3 regions of the Streptomyces sp. NBC_00285 genome follow, and region 2 is predicted to be linked to each of the others. Evidence: riboswitches for the same ligand, from Rfam matches in the RefSeq annotation. Region 2 holds a riboswitch; each other region holds the start of a gene.
The links. Region 2 has a riboswitch for S-adenosylmethionine ahead of OHT57_RS13890 (aminotransferase class V-fold PLP-dependent enzyme). Riboswitches for the same ligand answer to the same signal wherever they lie in the genome.
Positions count from the first base shown of each region.

Region 1: it holds a riboswitch for S-adenosylmethionine, as region 2 does, so the genes downstream of both, OHT57_RS07660 (putative leader peptide) here and OHT57_RS13890 (aminotransferase class V-fold PLP-dependent enzyme) in region 2, are expected to answer to the same signal.
Region 3: it holds a riboswitch for S-adenosylmethionine, as region 2 does, so the genes downstream of both, OHT57_RS41820 (amino acid ABC transporter permease) here and OHT57_RS13890 (aminotransferase class V-fold PLP-dependent enzyme) in region 2, are expected to answer to the same signal.

Region 1 covers NZ_CP108055.1:1,675,677-1,679,868, forward strand. Annotated here, with positions in the region: gene OHT57_RS07650 (hypothetical protein) at 1-539, shown strand, start outside; gene OHT57_RS07655 (flavin reductase family protein) at 856-1,371, opposite strand; SAM riboswitch class IV at 1,943-2,056, shown strand; gene OHT57_RS07660 (putative leader peptide) at 2,133-2,207, shown strand; gene OHT57_RS07665 (ABC transporter substrate-binding protein) at 2,423-4,042, shown strand; gene OHT57_RS07670 (ABC transporter permease) at 4,046-4,192, shown strand, end outside.
Region 2 covers NZ_CP108055.1:3,008,659-3,012,850, reverse strand. Annotated here, with positions in the region: gene trpD (anthranilate phosphoribosyltransferase) at 1-798, shown strand, start outside; SAM riboswitch class IV at 871-987, shown strand; gene OHT57_RS13890 (aminotransferase class V-fold PLP-dependent enzyme) at 1,110-2,471, shown strand; gene OHT57_RS13885 (serine/threonine-protein kinase) at 2,540-4,192, shown strand, end outside.
Region 3 covers NZ_CP108055.1:9,140,550-9,144,741, forward strand. Annotated here, with positions in the region: gene OHT57_RS41810 (putative leader peptide) at 67-189, shown strand; gene OHT57_RS41815 (glutathione S-transferase C-terminal domain-containing protein) at 324-1,190, shown strand; SAM riboswitch class IV at 1,274-1,383, shown strand; gene OHT57_RS41820 (amino acid ABC transporter permease) at 1,722-2,705, shown strand; gene OHT57_RS41825 (amino acid ABC transporter ATP-binding protein) at 2,702-3,481, shown strand; gene OHT57_RS41830 (transporter substrate-binding domain-containing protein) at 3,531-4,192, shown strand, end outside.

The sequences.
Region 1 (4,192 bases), 1.3 Mb from region 2:
TGGCAGCCGACCATCGCTACCGGCCCCTGTACAACCGGGCCGTCGGCTCTCAGATCGCCACCCAGCTTCGGCTCGCCGGCTACCTGCCCGACAGCGGTACGCCGGTGGTCCTGCTCAGTTACAGCGGCGGCGCCCAGGTCGCCACGGGCGCGGTCGACGAGCTGCACACCCAGCTGCGCTGCCCGCTCCTGCTGATCACACTCGGTGGGTTCCACAACGGAGCCAATGACCTCACCCATGCCGAACATCTGCATCAACTCACCAGCGCGAACGACCGGATCGAGCAGATCGGCGCCTGGATCTTCCCGCAGCGCTGGCGGCTCCTGCGTGGTAGCAAATGGAACCAGGCCGTTCGCGCGGGGAAGATCACCGTGCATCGGCTCGAACCGGCCACCCACTTCGGCCCGCAGAGCTACATCAGTCCCACGGCTCAACTGCCCGACGGCCGCAGCCACCTGGCCCGCACCGCCGACACGGTGATCGCGGTCATCCGCGTCCACCACGGCTCCGCCCTCGCACAAGGCGACCCGAGAACCTGACGCTCTCGCCCGGAGCGCCCGGCGCAGGATCCGGCACGGTCGGTCGCGACACTGCGGGGCCGGGGGCCGCCGGCGCAGGAGTTTGGCGGATGAACGGACCGCCGGAGTTCTTCGCCTCGGTGGAGCGGACGACCCAGAAGCATGGTGGCCTTGGCCGTCAGTTCGACGGACGTCGGTGCAGGGTGGGGTCGGTGAGCGAGGGCGGCGTGCAACCCGCCTCGCGCGCCGAGAGGTTGGTGCCGCGGAGTCAAAGGGAATCGCGGCTCGCCGGGTCGACTTCGGCCACGCTGTTCGGAGCGCCGATCCGGACCGGCGGTCAGAGGGAGTGATAGGCGCCGTCCAGGAAGACGAGCGGGCTGCGCCTCTCGTCGAGCCAGGAGTCCACCACGCGGGCGATGACGATCCTGTGATCGCCCGCGGGAACCAGCTGCTCGATGTCCAGGCGCAGCCATCCGGCCACGTCGTCCAGGACCGGCTCGCCCTCCGGGAGTCGCCGCCACCTGGTCGGCGCTGCGAACCGGTCGATGCCGCTGGTGGCGAACGTCGTGGCCAGTTCCTGCTGGTCGGCACCGAGGAAGTTGACCACGGCGGTGGCGGCCCGCTCGACATGGGGCCAGGAGGAGGTCGTGGTCCCGATGGCGAAGGAGACCAGCGGCGGATCGAGTGACAGGGAGGCGAGCGAGGTGGCGGTGAATCCCACCGGCCCCAGGCCGGCGTCGGCGGTGACCACGACGACGCCCGCGGGATACCTGCGAAACGCCTGTTTGAAATGCTGCGGCGCGATGCCCTCGGTGGAGGATGCCGCGGAATACGAAGACGCGGTGACAGTCAACGTCGCTCCCGGATGGAATGGCGAAGGAGTGCGATCGGCACACCACGAGGTGGAGTCGGCACACGAACGAGATACGCACAACGGCGGTCCGAAGAGACAAGTCGAGCATGCATAAAGAGGTGTTCACCCAGGTGGGGCGCGCTCCGGTACAACAGCCTCTGGTTTATCGGGGACCCGGACAGGGGCAACAACACAAGCGCCGGGCAAGGACGCGGACCGGCGCAGTCGCCCGGCAACGGCATGCCGCTGAGGGCAGGCGCTGGGGAATCCGCTGTCGACCGGTCATGAATCCATCATCAGTGCCGGTCGGGAGCTGGTCAACAAAGCAACTTTCTGAATTAAGTCGGGACACCGAATCGTGCCGCCGGATCGAACCCGTCGGCATCGAGGGCGAGGCGTGGACCGGGCTGCCCGGTGTGGCCGTCAGCCATGGGGTCCGGTGGTCACAGACGCTCAGCGCGGCGAACAACGCTGCCGGGGGCGCTGCTGTCGACGGCCATGGGTCTGTTTCCGACAGGGCCTGCGAATCCGGCATTGACGTACGACAAGACCGCTCCGTAGCATCACGACCGGCATTGAGTGTCAGCGTCAAGCCCTGGCTCGCTGACCGGCAACCCTCCCGCGCGGTGGGGTGCTCCAGGTGAAAGCCCGGCGGGATCACCGACGATTCCCGCAAGCGCGTGGCCCCTTGACCGGGGCCGGAGACGGGGAGGACCGGCATGAGGCAGTGTGATGTCCCGTCCTTCTCCCTCGCTGACGCCATGGCGTTCTCCCGGCTCTCGCGCCGACGCCACATCGATCTGAAGCGCTCGACCAGCTGCCTCTGTCAGGCCTGACGAGCTCGGATCTCGCCGGCTGACGTCCGTCACCGGCCACGGTCCTTCGCGCCCCCTTCTCTGCCACCGCTCCCGGTGTCGTCTCCCTGACCCCCCTTGTCTGCACAGCGCTCCCCCGCTGCCGGCGTCGAACCGGCCGGGGCCGCACGCCCCTGCACGACCGTGTCTCACACGACCACTCCGTGCGGGGTGACACGAGTAGGAGAAACCCCTCCGTGACAGCACTCCCGGATTCCAGACTCTCCCGATGGGCCCCCCTGGCCGCCCTGCTGACCACCAGTGTTCTCCTGACCGCCTGCGGGTCGGGCGGCGAGGACTCCGGTGGCACAAGCGGCCCCGCGAAGTCCGGCGGCACCCTGACGTTCGCGGTGGGATCCGACGCCGGCTGCGTGGATCCGCAGCAGGTCGGCAGCAACGAAAGCATCTACTCGGTACGCCAGATCGTGGATTCCCTGACGGACCAGGATCCCGGGACCGGCAAGATCGTGCCGTGGCTGGCCAAGAGCTGGGACATCGACTCCAGGGCGACGACGTTCACGTTCCATCTGCGGTCGGGTGTCACCTTCAGCGACGGCTCCGAGCTGACCGCGCAGGTGGTCAAGGACAACTTCGACGCGGTGCCGAGGCTCGGGGCCCTCGGGACCCTCGCCCAGGGGTACCTGAGCGGCGTCGAGAGCACCACCGTGGTGGATCCGCTCACCGTCAAGGTGACTTTCAAGCAACCCAACGCGCAGTTCCTCCAGGCGACTTCGACCCACTCGCTGGGTATCGAGTCGGCGGCGAGCGTGCAGAGGTCCCCGCAGCAGAAGTGCAGTGACGGAGTGGTCGGTTCCGGGCCGTTCGTCCTGAAGCAGTACGTGCAGAACCAGTCGATCACCCTGGCCAGGCGAACCGGCTACGACTGGGGCTCCTCGCGGTGGTCGAAGAAGGGCGAGGCCTACCTGGACAAGCTGGTGTTCAAGGTCGTGCCCGAGGCGGGGGTGCGGGCCGGCAGCCTCCAATCCGGGCAGGTGGACGCGATCAGCAGCGTCGGCAGGGCCAACGAGGCGGCGCTGCAGGGCGGCCAGGTCACCCTTCTGCGGCGGGCCAACCCCGGGGTGGTGTTCGGCCTGGGGGTGAACAACTCGCGGCCCCTGCTGAAGGACGTCAAGGTGCGCCGGGCGATCCTGGCCGCCGTCGACCGCAAGCAGATCGCGGACACCGTGTTCCCGACCGGCACGCGGCCCGCGACCAGCGTCCTGGCGCACACCACGCCCGACTACACCGACCTCTCCTCGGACCTCGCCTTCAACGCTGCGAAGGCGAAGTCCCTGCTGGACGCGGCCGGTTGGAAGGCGAGCAGTGACGGCGTCCGCACCAAGGGCGGCAAGAAGCTGAGCCTGACCATCAGCTGGTTCCCCAACGCGGCCACCAACCAGCCCGCACTGGAGCTGGTCCAGCAGCAACTGAAGGCCGTCGGGATCGACGTGGTGCTCAAGCAGGGCCAGGTCTCCCAGTTCGCCACCACCCTCCAAGGGGGCGACTTCGACCTGGTGTGGAGCAACGTGACGCGCTCCGACCCGGACATCCTGCGCAGCTCCTTCTCGACGCAGCTGGCCAACTTCTACCGCCTGCCCGCGAGTTCACTGGACACAGACCTGTCCGGACAGGCCGCGACCACGAACGCCGACAAGCGCAGCGAACTGGTCGGCGAGGCCCAGAAGTTGATCGTGCAGAACGCGTACAACGTTCCGGTGGTGGAGCTCCAGACCCAGCTGGCAGTGACGAAGAAGGTGCACGACCTCGACTTCGACTCGGGCAGCCGGATCCAACTGCACGACACCTGGATCGGCTAGCGCATGCGCCGCTATGTGATCAAACGGCTGGCGCAGGCGGTCGGCGTGCTGTGGGCGGCGTACACGGTGTCGTTCCTGGTGCTGGAATTTCTGCCCGGCGACCCGGTCTCCGCGATGGCCGGGGCCGGGATGGACTCGGGAGAGGTCGAT
Region 2 (4,192 bases):
GTCGACATCGTCGGCACGGGCGGCGACGGCGCGAAGACGGTGAACATCTCCACGATGTCGTCGATCGTCATCGCCGGCACGGGCGCGAAGGTCGTCAAGCACGGCAACCGGGCCGCATCCTCCGCGTCCGGCGCCTCGGACGTCCTGGAGAAGCTCGGCGTCAATCTGGAGCTGACGCCGAAGCGGGTGGCCGAGGTGGCCGAGGAGGCCGGGATCACCTTCTGCTTCGCGGTCAAGTTCCATCCGGCACTGCGTCATGTGGCCGCCGCGCGAGGGCAGTTGGGGATCCGGACCACCTTCAACGCACTCGGCCCGCTGACCAACCCGGCGAGGGTGAAGGCTCAGGCCGTGGGAGTCGCCGACCCCCGTCTGGCGCCGCTCATCGCCGGGGTCCTGGCCGAGCGGGGCAACTCCTCCCTCGTCTTCCGCGGCGACGACGGGTTCGACGAGCTGACCACGACGTCCACGTCCCGGGTGTGGATCGTCCGCGACGGCAAGGTCACCGAGGAGAGCTTCGACCCCAGGGACGTCGGCATCGAGCTGGTCCCGGTGGAGGCGCTGCGGGGTGCGGACCCCTCCTACAACGCCGACGTGGCGCTGCGCCTGCTGGACGGCGAGACGGGGCCCGTACGGGACGCCGTACTGCTGAACGCGGCGGCCGGGCTGGTGGCCCTGGACCCCGGCCCCGGGACGCTCGCCGAGCAGTTGCGGGCCGGGATGGACAGGGCCGCGGAGTCGATCGACTCGGGCGCGGCGAAGCGGACGCTGGAGCGCTGGGTGGCCGCGAGCAACGCATAGCAGGGCATCGCGGTCCCGTAGTTCGGACACCGGTTGCGGGACCGCGATCACTTCCCGTACGTTTCTGTACCAGGTCATGAGTGACAGTCATGAGGCCCCGGCCGACTGTCCGGCAACCCTCCGTCCGTGGCGGGGTGCCCCGGGTGAAGACCAGGCCGTAGGCAGTGAGGTCTACGGCAAGCGCGGGCCCCTCTCGACACCAGGGGTCCTGGTCGTTCGAGGGAGTCTTCCGTGAGCAATCGAATGCGATAGGGCCGCCGAGCCCCGCCTCCGCGCACCCATCTCACCTTTCTCTTTCACGGGAGTTCCCCATGTCTGTCTCCACCGCTGCCCCCGTCCAGACCATTTGTGCCCAGTTGCCCGTTCTGGGCAGGGATGTCACCGTGCCGCTCGTCACCGGCGGCGAGGTCACCTACGCGGCGCTGGACTACGCGGCCAGCGCACCGGCCCTCCAGCGGGTCTGGGACGACGTGGCGGCGTACGCGCCCTACTACGGCAGCGTGCACCGCGGTGCCGGCTACCTCTCCCAGCTGTCGACCGACCTCTTCGAGAACGCCCGCAGGACCGTCGCCGAGTTCCTCGACTGCCGTGACGACGACCAGCTGGTCTTCACCCGGTCCACCACCGACTCGCTCAACCTCCTCGCCGCCGCTCTCCCCGCCGACTGCCAGGTCTTCGTCTTCGAGACCGAGCACCACGCGAGCCTGCTGCCCTGGCAGGACGCCCGGGTCAGCTACCTCGACGCCCCGCGCACCCCGCGACAGGCCGTCGAGACCCTGGAGAGGGCCCTCGCCGTCCGTGACCCCCAGGGCCCGGCCCTGGTCTGCGTCACCGGCGCCTCCAACGTCACCGGCGAGCTGTGGCCGGTCCGCGAGCTGGCCGCCGCCGCCCACGCGCACGGCGCCCGGATCGTCCTCGACGCCGCCCAGCTGGCCCCGCACCACCCGGTCTCCGTGCAGGACCTCGACGTCGACTGGATCGCGTTCTCCGGCCACAAGCTGTACGCCCCCTTCGGCTCCGGCGTCCTCGCGGGCCGGGCCGACTGGCTGCGGGCCGCCGATCCCTACCTCGCCGGCGGCGGCGCCAGCCGCAAGGTCACCCGGCGCGAGGACGGGGGAGTGGACGTCGAGTGGCACGACACGGCCGCCCGCCACGAGGCCGGTTCCCCCAACGTCATCGGCGCCTACTCCATCGCGTCGGCCTGCAAGGCGCTCACGGAAGCCGGCTTCGACAGCCTGGTGGCCCGCGAGCAGTACCTGATCTCCAGGGTTCGTGAAGGACTGGCAGAGGTCCCCGAGGTCCGTGTCCTGTCCCTCTTCGGCGACGACGCCCCCCGCGTCGGCGTGATCTCCTTCGTCGTCGAGGGCTGGAACAGCTCCCACTTCGCCGCCGCCCTGTCCGCCGAGTACGGCATCGGCGTCCGCGACGGCCTCTTCTGCGCCCACCCCCTCCTGCGCACCCTCCTGGGCAGCGACCCGCAGGCCCAGGGCGAGTGCGGGGCCCCCGAGGCCGCGCCCGGCGAGAAGTCCCTCAACGCGATCCGGGTGAGCTTCGGCGCGGGCACGCCGGACGAGCACGTCGAGCGGTTCGTGCAGGCTGTGAAGGAACTGGTCGCGGACGGTGCGAAGTGGACGTACCGCACCGAGGACGGCCGCTGCGTCCCCGCCGTCTGACGTACGGACGGCGGGCGCGCGTATACGCTCCCCCTCGGCAGCCGTACGAAATGCAGGGGGAGCACGGGGTGCAGGAGCTGCGCGAGACGGACCCGCGGACCATCGGGCCCTACGGGGTCCTGGGCAGACTCGGGTCCGGCGGCATGGGCGAGGTGTATCTCGCCGAGGCGCGGGGCGGGCTGCGGCTGGCCGTGAAGGTCGTACGGGCCGAGCACGCCGAGGACCGCACCTTCCGCGCCCGGTTCCGGCACGAGGTGCGGGCCGCGCAGACCGTCGGCGGGGCGGGCACGTACACCGCGCGGGTCGTGGACGCGGACACCGAGGCCGCGCGACCGTGGATGGCGACCGAGTTCGTGGCCGGGCCCAACCTGCGCGACGCGGTGCTCGACCGGGGGCCGCTGCCCGCGGACGCGGTACGGCTGCTGGCCGCCGCGCTCGCCGAGGCCCTCGCCGCGATCCACGGCAAGGGACTGGTGCACCGGGACCTCAAACCCTCCAACATCCTGCTCTCGCCGGACGGGCCCCGGGTCATCGACTTCGGGATCGTGCGGGCGCTGGAAGGGACCGCGCTCACCCGGACCGGCGTGGTCGTCGGGTCGGTCGGCTATCTCTCGCCCGAGCAGATCCGCAACGGCGCCCAGGTGGTGCCGGCCAGTGACGTCTTCTCCCTGGGCGCGGTCCTCGCGTACGCGTCCGGCGGGAAGGAACCGTTCGGCGAGGGGCAGGATTCGGTCGTTCTGCTGCGGATCCTGACCGGGGACGTCGATCTGTCCGCCGTACCGGAGGAACAGCTGCCGCTGGTGGAGGCGTGTCTGCGGGACGACCCCGGCGCGCGGCCGACGACCGCGGAGCTGGTCGCGGCCGCGGGGCACACCCCGGGCTCGCTGCGCGAGCAACTGCGGGCGGGGTGGTACGCCCCCGGTGCCGTGAAGGAACCCGAGGCCGCTCAGGGCGGTGCGCGCTGGGTTCCCGCGCACGACTCGGGAGAACGGGAGAGCCGGGTCGAGTACGTGGCGCCCGCGACCGTCGCGCACGTCCCTCCGGTCACCCACGTCTCGCCGACGCCCGCCCCGCCGTCCCGGCGCCGGCTGCTGCGGGCCGTGGCGGGCGGTGCCGGGGTCGTGACGGCCGGCGGCGTGGGCGGCTGGCTGTGGCTGCGGGACCCGTCGGACTCCGTCAAGGGCGGGGCGGGGGCGCCCGGTACGGGGTCCAAGGCGCCCACGTCCGCGACGGGCTGGCAGTACAAGGTCCAGGGGCTCGGCGGGCGGCGCGGCCCCTGCGCCGCGATCTCGCCGGACGGCACGCGGGTGTACGTCGGTGGCGCGGACCGCTCGCTGCACGCGCTGGACCTGGACGGGCGGACCGTCTGGCACACCGCGCTGGGCACCGAGACCATGTCTCCGCTCGCCACCGCCCAGGGCGTGTACTGCCTGCTGGAGGACGACCAGGAGGGCGCCTCCAAGCTGTGCGCGCTCGGCAGGGGCGGCAAGGTCCGCTGGACCAGGGCGTTCGCCTCGAACAGTCAGTTCCTGGTCACCGAGGGGCAACTGATCCTGGTGTCCTACGGCAACGGTTCGGACGCGGGCGGGGTGCGGGCCTACGCCCCCGACGGCAGCGTGCGCTGGTCCACGCCGACCGGACCGGCGCCCACCGGTGAGCCCCTGGTGGCGGACGGCGTGGTGTACGTCGGCACCTTCGGGGACCAGGTGCAGGCGCTGGAC
Region 3 (4,192 bases), 6.1 Mb from region 2:
TCTTGACGTGGGCCCACGGCAGATCGAGACTCCATGGTGGGAATCCTAGTGAACAGGTAGGGAAACATGGGGCGCCTTGAGCCGGCCGTCGGCCGAGTGAGCCGTACCTCTCGGCCCTCCCCTCTTCTGACGTCCCGCCGTCACATCGATCTGCAGCGGGTCTGCAGTGCGATCGGACCCCGGGCCTGAGCCCGGCCGCTCCCGACCCCGTTCCGTGCCCGAACGGCACGCCCTCGCCGTCACGCACGGGGACGGCCGTCTGTTCCCGCCCGACGACGCTTCCGCCGCGCGTACGTCTGCGCACCGACACTCCGGGGAGACCCATGACCGTCACACCGCTCGCCCACGTCCCCACCACCCACCCGGCCCCCGCGTTCCGCGGCCGGATCGGCCAGGACGCGCGCAGTGGGCACTACGCCGTGCCGCTCCGCTACCGGCTTCATCTGGCCGCCGCCTGTGCCGACGGTCTGCGCATCGCCGTCGTGCACAGCCTGCTCGGTCTCGACGACGTCTGTCCGGTGACCTTCCTCGACCCGGTCCCCGACTGTCCCGACGGGGGACACTCCACACTGCGCCCGCTCTACGAGGCCAGCGCGCACCGGTACACCGGCGCGGCCCTCGCGCCGGTGCTCAGCGACGACTGGTCGGGGCGGATCGTCAGCACCCACGCCCCCGACATCACCCGTGACCTGGCCCGGCACTTCGGCGGCGGGCGCCCGGCGCTGTACCCGTGCGGGGCGGAGTCGGAGACCGAGGCTGTCGAGCGGATGTGCGCGGGCATCGAGCGGTCCGCCCAGCATGCCGGGTCGGCGGGCGGCGACGAGGACGAGCGTGCCGCGGCGCTGGAGCAACTGCTCGATGCGCTGGGCTCGTTGGAGCGATGGCTCGACGGACGCGAGTACCTGATCCGGGATCACCTCACCGCTTCCGACGTGGAGTTGTGGGTCGCGCTGGTCCAACTCGACACAGTGCACCGCGACCACCTGGACGCCGCCGCGGTGCAGCGCATCGCCGACCACCCCACCCTGTGGGCCTACGCCCGCCGCCTGGCCGCGCACCCGGCCTTCGGCACCCACCTCGACCTCGACGGCATCGCCCGCCGGCACCACGCCCACTGCCGGGGCCTGGAGGCCGCCGGAGCCGCCGTGCAGATCCTGGACTGGGCGTCGCACACCGGCCGCTCGTCCTGACCGTTTCGACCGCTGGACCCGTTTCAACTGTCGGACCGTGATTGACATTCGTTCGGGCATTTGTCTTAACTACGGCTCAGAACGGTCATGAGTGTCAGCGACAAGCCCTGGCTTGCTGACCGGCAACCCTCGCTCCGCGGTGGGGTGCCCCAGGTGACGACCGGACCGGATCACGTTTCGGTAAGCGCGAGGGCCCACGGGGCCGGAAGAGCACGGTGACGGACATGTACGCAGCCTCCAGGACGGCCATGCGCCGCGCCCAGAGCTGCGTACAGCCGTACAGCGATGTGCTCGTGGCCGACCGGAGCGTCGATCTCCTCCGAGTCAGCAGCGCACTGTGTACCGCACCGGGCCGTGCCCGCTGTCAGGGCTGACGTTTCTCCTCTCCAGCCCCCGCGTTCCTGACGAACACCGCGCTCGCGGTGTGCCGTCACCCGCCCAGCCCCGGTGCCCGTGCGTTCGCGTCCTACCGCCGTAGTACGCCGAGCCCGCCGTGTCCCCGGGGAACACCGACTCCGCCGGAGCCCCCGCATGAGTGAACCCCCGGGCGCCGCCGTCTCCGTCACCGAGGCGCCGCCGCAGACCGACACCCCGTCAAGACCCCTCGCCGCACAGCGGGTTCTGCCGCTCCGGCGGCCGGGACGCTGGATCGCCACCGCCGTCGTCCTGGTCCTGGCGGCCCAGTTCGTCCACGGCCTGGCGACCAACCCCTTCTACCAGTGGGACCGGTTCGGCTACTGGTTCCTGCGGCCGGCCGTCCTCGACGGGCTCCTCATCACCCTCGAAGTCACCGCCTACAGCGCGGTGTTGGGACTCCTGGGCGGAATCCTGCTCGCTCTGGCCAGGCTCTCGAAGAGCCCGGTGCTGCGCGCGGTGAGCTGGACCTACATCTGGGCGCTGCGCTCGATCCCCCTGATCGTGCTCCTGCTGTTCCTGTACAACTTCTCGGCCCTGTACAGGACGTTGAGCGTCGGCGTCCCCTTCGGGCCGGCCTTCTTCTCCTTCGACGAGTCCCGGCTGGCCACCGACATGGTCATCGCCGTCATCGGCCTCAGCCTCAACGAGGCGGCCTACGCGGCGGAAGTCGTCCGCGGCGGCATCCTCTCCGTCGACCAGGGCCAGCACGAGGCGGCCTCCGCGCTCGGCCTGCCCAGGGGCTACCAGTTCCGCAGGATCGCTTTCCCGCAGGCGCTGCGCTCCATCACCCCGAACTACGTCAACCAGCTCATCGGCCTCATCAAGAGCACCTCACTGGTCTTCTACGTCTCCCTGCTCGACCTGTTCGGCACCGTGCAGTCCATGGGCTCCACCTACCCCGGCGACATCGTGCCGCTGCTGCTGGTCGCCACGGTCTGGTACCTGATCCTGACCAGTGCCGTCTCCGTCGTCCAGTTCTACGTCGAGCGGTACTACGCCCGGGGCGCCACACGCTCCCTGCCGCCGACCCCGCTCCAGAAACTGCGGGCCGGCCTCACCGGTCTCGGAGCCCGCATCCGCAGGGAGACCGCCGTATGACCGTCACCGACATCACGCCCGTCGCGCTCGAAGTGCACGGCGTGCACAAGTGGTACGGCACCCACCGCGTCCTGGACGGCGTCGACCTCACCGTGCGCCCCGGCGAGGTCACCGTGATCCTGGGCCCGTCCGGCTCCGGGAAGTCCACCCTGCTGCGGGTCATCAACCACCTGGAGAAGCCGGAGATCGGCCATGTCAGCGTCAACGACGAGCTGATCGGCGTCCGTCGGCAGGGCGACCGTCTGAAGGAGCTCAGCGAGCGGGCGATCCTGGCCCAGCGCAGCCGCATCGGGTTCGTCTTCCAGAACTTCAACCTCTTTCCGCACCTGACCGTGCTCGACAACGTGGCAGCCGCCCCGGTCGCGACGGGGAAGCTCGCCAGGGCGGCGGCCCAGGAGCTGGCCCGTGAACTCCTCGACAGGGTCGGCCTCGCCGACAAGGCCACTGCCTACCCACGCCAGTTGTCGGGTGGCCAGCAGCAGCGCGTGGCCATCGCCCGGGCCCTCGCCCTGCGCCCCGGTGTGATCCTCTTCGACGAGCCGACCTCCGCCCTCGATCCCGAACTCGTCGGTGAAGTCCTCGCGGTCATCAAGGACCTGGCGACCAGCGGCACCACTCTCGTCATCGTCACCCACGAGATCGGCTTCGCCCGCGAGATCGCCGACCGGGTCGTCTTCATCGACGGCGGCCGCATCGTCGAGCAGGGCCCGCCCTCCGAGGTCCTCGACAAGCCGCAGCACGAGCGGACCCGGGACTTCCTGAGCAAGGTTCTCTGAACCCTGTTCGTCCCCATTGCCCCTTTTATCTCAACTCCTAAGGACAGCCATGCCCATCCACCCCTCCCGGCGCAGCCTGATACGCGGCATCACCGCGGCGACCGCCGTCGCCACCCTCGCCACCGGGCTCGCCGCCTGCGGTGGTGACAGCGACGCCGCCACCCGGACGACCGACAGCGCCGGCACGGTCACCGTGGGCCGACTGTCCAACGGCGCCGCCAAGGAGACCGCCCTCAAGGTCGCCGAGGTCAAGTCCATCAGCGCCGAACTCCCCGACGCCGTCAAGAAGAGCGGCAAGCTCGTCATCGGCTCCGGCACCCTGCCCTCCGGTTCCCCGCCGCTGGGCTTCATCGGCAGCGACCAGAAGACCCTCACCGGCTCCGAGACCGACCTGGCTCGCCTGGTCGCCGCCGTCCTCGGCCTCAAGCCCGAGACCAAGCAGTTCACCTGGGAGAACCTGTTCGTCGGCATCGACAGCGGCAAGGTGAACGTCGGCTTCTCCAACATCACCGACACCGAGGAGCGCAAGCAGAAGTACGAGTTCGCCTCCTACCGCAAGGACGACCTCGCCTTCGAGACGCTCAAGACCTCCAAGTGGAGCTTCGACGGCGACTACGAGGCGCTCGCGGGCAAGACCGTCTCGGTCGGCGCCGGCACCAACCAGGAGCGGATCCTGCTGCAGTGGCAGGCCAAACTGAAGAAGGAGGGCAA